Linked DNA regions of Candidatus Puniceispirillum marinum IMCC1322. The protein of the gene in region 1 interacts with the protein of each later gene in a pairwise test. Links are inferred from orthologs where the notes say so. Each region holds a gene or a part of one and is shown on either strand. Other genes may lie near its edges.

Evidence for each region. The genes of interacting proteins can lie anywhere in the genome.
Region 2: the proteins of SAR116_RS09380 (region 1) and def interact in binary tests that used the Escherichia coli proteins (3 or more experiments, as listed by UniProt). The link is inferred for Candidatus Puniceispirillum marinum IMCC1322 from one-to-one orthologs.

Annotation. Positions count from the first base shown.
Region 1 is NC_014010.1:2,022,505-2,025,719, reverse strand. The notes cover bases 299-3,124. They hold SAR116_RS09380 (aspartate-semialdehyde dehydrogenase), read right to left. Parts: upstream 2,316-3,124; coding sequence 1,281-2,315; downstream 299-1,280. Other genes in these bases: leuB (3-isopropylmalate dehydrogenase), read right to left, coding at 2,388-3,124; pdxY (pyridoxal kinase), read left to right, coding at 398-1,213. Outside these bases: sdhC (succinate dehydrogenase, cytochrome b556 subunit), read right to left, coding at 1-250; more of leuB, read right to left, coding at 3,125-3,215.
Region 2 is NC_014010.1:1,647,857-1,650,934, forward strand. The notes cover bases 1-2,839. They hold def (peptide deformylase), read left to right. Parts: upstream 1-1,072; coding sequence 1,073-1,606; downstream 1,607-2,839. Other genes in these bases: SAR116_RS07690 (DNA recombination protein RmuC), read right to left, coding at 1-811; fmt (methionyl-tRNA formyltransferase), read left to right, coding at 1,619-2,578; truA (tRNA pseudouridine(38-40) synthase TruA), read left to right, coding at 2,575-2,839. Outside these bases: more of truA, read left to right, coding at 2,840-3,078. UniProt on the Escherichia coli protein: Removes the formyl group from the N-terminal Met of newly synthesized proteins. Requires at least a dipeptide for an efficient rate of reaction. N-terminal L-methionine is a prerequisite for activity but the enzyme has broad specificity at other positions.

The DNA of each region.
Region 1 (3,215 bases):
CATTGCAAGCATGATAAAATAAAACCGCCGAATAACCGAATAGGACAAATTGACCCAAAGGATGCTGGATAATCATGGTCGCCAGCGCAAAACTGTCTTCGCCAAGCGCCAGCGCGATCAGCCACAGGCACACCAATCCGGTTCCTGTTGCCAGCACAACGCCTGTAGCCCGGTGACAAATCGACAAGACCGATGTCATCTGCGGTTTATAGATTTGTAAATGCGGCGACAGGGGACGCGGCTTTGACATAAAAGGCCTCATTAACTAGGAATTATGATGGTATATGTTTTCCCACCTATTTTAGTCAATTATAAAGCGATAGACATAATGAATTAGTTCACACCATATCCAAAATAAAGTAGCCATTAGATCAATCATGAGCGCTAGGATCACTTCATGAAGCGCATTTTATCAATTCAATCGTCTGTCACCTATGGGTTTGTAGGCAATAGTGTTGCCACGCCCGTTCTGACCAGTATGGGCATTCACCCGCTTGCCGTAAACACCGTCATGCTGGCCGCGCATCCAGGTTATGGTATCTTTGCCGGTCAGGCGACGCCAGCCGATCATATCGCCGCGATTCTGAATGGACTGGTGACGCTCGATATTATCCCTGATATCGATGCTGTCATCAGCGGTTATCTTGGCCATGCCGATCAGATTGCCCATATCGCCAGCTTGATTAGCAACTGGCGCGCTGCCGGGGCCAGTGGTACCTATATCTGTGATCTGGTGCTAGGCGATGCCGATACATTATATATCGATCAGTCATTGGCTGACCGGATGATTGACCAGCTGCTACCGCTGGCCGATATCATCACCCCGAATCAGTTCGAGCTTACCTATCTATCAGGCATGCCCGTTGCTGGCAGTGACAGCGCCATCAAGGCGGGACAACATCTGCTGGCATCGCAAGCGAGGCTGACAGCCGTTATCGCAACTGGCATAACCAATGATGATGATCTTGTGCATGACATTCTGATCACGCGCTCAGTCCATAAAAGCTGGCAACATAAGAAACGGTTAGCTGGCATATCTGGCAGTGGTGATCTGTTCACATCCTTACTGGCTGGTGGGCTGGTTCAGGGCGTGCCTCTTAGCGATGCCACCGCGCGCGCCAGCCATCTTGCCCAGGCCGTGATTGCCCGAAGCCCCAACCCAAAAGAGCTGGCACTGCTGGAAAATCTGGATCTGTTTAGAACCACCAGCTAGATGATATACTCTTTATTTATATAGACCAAATGCGTCGTCACAGATGAACCATCTGTTCGGGGTTTTCCTAGCGACCGGAAATGCCGCGCTCGATAGCCAGTTCGGCAATCTGCACCGAATTCAACGCTGCGCCTTTGCGCAGATTGTCTGAAACGCACCAGAAAACAAGGCCGTTTTTGACTGTCGGATCACTGCGGATCCGGCTGATATAAACAGCATCTTCGCCAGCCGCTTCATGCGGTGTGACATAGCCTTCATTGGCCCGATGATCAATCACCACCACACCCGGTGCATCCCGCAACAGCGTCCGAGCCGATTTATCGCTGATCGGCTTGTCGGTTTCGATAAAGACCGCTTCACTATGGCCGATAAAGACCGGAATCCGCACGCAATGCGCGACCAGATCAATTGACGGATCCAAGATTTTCTTGGTTTCGGCGTTCATTTTCCATTCTTCTTTGGTAAAGCCATCATCCATGAACACATCAATATGCGGAATTGCATTAAAGGCAATCTGCTTGGTGAATAATTCGGGTTTTACCGCGTCATTCACAAAAATACCCTTGGTCTGATTGAACAGTTCATCCATTGCGGGACGGCCGGCACCTGACACTGCCTGATAGGTTGAGACCACAACACGGCGCACGCCAAATGCGTCATGTAGCGGCTTTAACGCCACCACAAGCTGTGCTGTCGAACAATTCGGATTGGCAATGATATTACGGCCACCCTTGGCTACCGTTGTGCCTTCAATGGCGTCGGGATTAACCTCCGGCACGATCAGTGGCACATCGTCATCCATACGAAAAGCTGACGAATTATCAATCACGATACAACCAGCTTCACCTGCTTTTGGCGCATAGGCCTTTGACGTATCACCACCTGCCGAAAACAGCGCGATATCAGCTGTGCTAAAATCAAATTTATCCAGCGCTTCGACTGTCACAATGTCATCTTCACCATAGGACAATTCGCGGCCAACCGATTTTGACGATGCCAGTGCATAGACCTTGTCGGCGGGGAAATTACGCTCGGCAAGGGTTTGCAGCATTTCACGTCCAACAGCACCAGTGGCGCCAACGACGGCAACTCTATATCCCATATCAAAATCCTCTTAATATCTCGAATCCGGCTTTGACAAAGCCAGACAAATTCAGGTCAAATTATATAGCAATTAACGTGCTAGACGATCCATGGCGTCAATCACCGCGGCGGTCATGCCATCGGTGCCAGTCTGTTCACAACCGGGCGTCATGATATCGCCTGTGCGTTTGACTGCCAGCGCATCGCTAACCGCCTGTTCCAGCAGATCGGCTTCTTCGGCCTGACCAAAACTGTACCGTAGCATCATTGAAAAACTCATGAACTGTGCTAGCGGATTGGCAAGGCCTTTACCCGCAATATCTGGGGCTGACCCATGCACAGGCTCATACATCGCCGCAGGAATGCCTGTATCTGGATCAATATCGCCAAGCGATGCAGATGGCAACATACCTAGCGAACCGGTCAGCATCGCCGCACAATCAGACAACAGATCGCCAAACAGATTATCCGTCACGATCACGTCAAACTGCTTTGGCGCGCGTACCAACTGCATCGCGCAATTATCGGCATACATATGCGACAGCTCGACACCTTCACCTTCTTCGCCATGCAATCTTATCATCACTTCACGCCATAGCACGCCCGAATGCATGACATTGGATTTTTCAACCGAGGTCAGACGGCCATTACGCTTGCGCGCCAGATCAAAGCCAACACGGCCAATACGTTCAATTTCCGGCGTTGAATAGGCATTGGTGTCATAGCCAAGCTTGCTACCATCTTCGCGCACATCAATGCCGCGTGGCTCGGCGAAATACGAACCGCCACATAATTCGCGCAGAATCATGATATCAAGGCCTGATACCAGATCGGGTTTCAGCGATGACGCATCAACCAGAGCCGGAAACACAATCGCCGGACGCAGATTCGCATACAGATCCATCTCTTTGCGCAACCG
Region 2 (3,078 bases), 370 kb from region 1 along the record:
CCCGCACCGTATGCAGGATCAGCATCAGATTATCCGGTCCTGCCATATAGACATGTTTGCGGCGGCTTTCGTCAACCAGACGCGGCAGTTGAATATTGATCTCGGCATAGACCGACTCGGATGGCAGAAACAGGATCGCGCTTTCGGCTGTTTCCCCCGGCACGATATATTTATCGGCAATGTCATTGATATGTTTTTTGACATCGGCTTCCAGCCCACGGCGCGCCATATCACGGCTTGGCTCATCAGCGGCATCGACAAGCCGCCTATAGCTTTCTAGCGGAAATTTGGAATCGATACAGATCGCACCTGGTGGGTTCGGCAAGGCCAGCAGGCAATCAACACGCTTGCCGTTACCCAATGTCGCCTGAAAGTCATAGGCACTATCCGGCAAGGCATCACGCACCAGATTTTCCAGCTGGACTTCACCGAAACTGCCACGCGCCTGCTTATTTGACAGAATGTTCTGCAACTGCGTAACCTGCCCACTCAGCGCTGAAATATGGGCATTGGCTTCGCTTATAACGACGAGCTTTTCCGCCATACCATTCAGCTGCTTATTTGTCCGTTCATTCTGATCGCGCATAGATTGTTCCAGCCTTGTGCCAATTCGGCCTTCGGTTTCGGACATTTGCGAGGCAATGACGCGTTGCAATTCAGCCGACTGGTTGGACAGCTGCGATAGCTGGCCGCGCAATTCGGCCAGCCCGTCATCTGATTGCGGTGATGCTTTGTGCCGTGACATGCTGACAAATACCATCACAGCTATGATCGCGATAACCCCAAGCAGGATCATTTCAAGCGCTGACATCTACTGACCTCTTCTTTAGTCATTTGCCCAAACGAGATATTTCACGTCGGGATATTCCACCTGTCTCTTGATAGACTGTAACAGGAAAAAGCGCCATAACTCTATTGAACCATAGGCCAATCTAGCTACATTTAAGGCAAAATCTGCGTCGTCAAACTTGACGCGCAACGCCCCTTCTTCTAATGCAGGGGATATATTATTGCCTATTTAATTAGGCCTGATCAATTCTGCCTGATCAATTTTGAAGGACACGACACTATCATGGGTGCGCATGTAGCCAATATTCTAGACATTATTAAATTGCCCGACCCCGTGTTGCGCGAAAAGGCTGTTGCTGTGCCTGAAGTCACCGATGGCATCCGCAACCTGCTTGATGACATGGCCGTCACCATGTATGACGCACCGGGCATTGGCCTTGCCGCGCCACAGATCAATATTTCCGAGCGCCTTATCGTCATGGATTGCGGCAAGGATGAAACGCCCGAACTTTACAAGATGATCAATCCCGAGATTATCGAAACATCCGAAGACAAATCCATTCTCGAAGAAGGCTGCCTGTCGATCCCTGACCAGACCGCCGAAGTTACCCGGCCAGCAACCGTAACCGTGCGTTATACCGACATTGACGGCGACACCCAGATGCTGACCGCCGAAGGTCTGTTGGCTGCCTGTGTCCAGCATGAAATCGATCATCTGAACGGGGTTCTGTTTATTGACCATATATCGCGGCTGAAACGCGACATGATCATTCGCCGGGTGATGAAGGAAATGCGGCAATCATCGTCCAAATCTTAAGAGGCAAATCCAATGGGTAAATTGCGCATTGTCTATATGGGAAGTCCGGATTTCGCCATCCCCGCCCTTGATCTGCTGGCACAAAATCATGAAATATGCGCGGTCTATACACAGCCGCCACGCCGATCCGGTCGCGGTATGCAGGAACAGCCGGTGCCGCTTGCCCGCCATGCGCTTGATATGGGCTTGCCGGTATCTTGGCCAACCACGCTGAATGATAAAGATGTGCAAGACGAGCTTGCCGCCTATGATGCCGATCTGTTCATCGTCGTTGCCTATGGCTTGCTTTTGCCGCAAGCCGTTCTTGATATTCCGCGCTATGGCTGTCTGAACGGGCATGCCTCCTTATTGCCACGCTGGCGTGGTGCCGCCCCAATCCAGCGCGCCATCGAAGCTGGCGACAGTGAAACCGGCATTAGTATAATGTTGATGGAAGCTGGGCTTGATACAGGTCCGGTTCTGGCCACCCGCGCCATAGCCATCACAGACGACATGAATGCAGGCGATCTGCATGATGCGCTGGCCAGCCTGAACGCAACGCTTCTCAATGATACAGTGGCATCGCTTGATGACGCGCTGTTGCACCGCACGCCGCAAGCCAGCGACGGTGTGACCTATGCGGCCAAGATTTCCGGCGCTGATGCCCATATTGACTGGCAGACAAGCGCCGCCGAACTAGCCTGTCATATCCGTGCCTATGCGCCCTATCCGGGGGCATGGTGTAACGGGCCCAAAGGCCGCATTCGCATTCTTGAGGCGCAGCCTGCGCCTCTGCCGCATGATACCGCTGGCCAACCCGGTTCATTTGCCGGACAGGATGATAAAGGCAATATGCTGATGATGACAGGTGATGGCATCCTCTGCGTTACCCTTGTTCAGCCTGCTGGCAAAAAACCTATGCCATCACGCAACTTTCTCAATGGCGTTAAGCTGGCCATCGGCGACATGCTGTCAGGTAGCCACCCCACATGACACGTCGCATCTTCATAACCATTGAATATGATGGCGCGCCCTTTGTTGGCTGGCAACGTCAGGATAATGGCATCACTGTTCAACAGGAACTTGAAGAGGCCGCCTTTGCTTTTACCGGCGAAAAAATCAACGTTCAGGGGGCAGGCCGCACCGATTCAGGCGTCCATGCGCTGGGCCAGGTGGCGCATCTCGATGTGCCGGAAAAATTTGCTCCCAATCGTGTTATGGAAGCGCTGAATGCGCATCTGTCACACACAGCCATCAGCGTGCTTGACGCCTATGAGGTGCCCGATGATGCGCATGCGCGCTTTTCCGCAATCGGTCGGCGTTATCTATATCGTATCCTGCCCCGCCGCCAGCCCCCCGCACTTGATGCTGGCCGGGTCTGGCATCACAAACAGCCACTTGATGCCGATGCCATGCAGGCTGGTGCCGATATGCTGATCGGGCGGCATGATTTCAACAGCTTTCGCGCCGCCCAATGTCAGGCTGAATCGTCC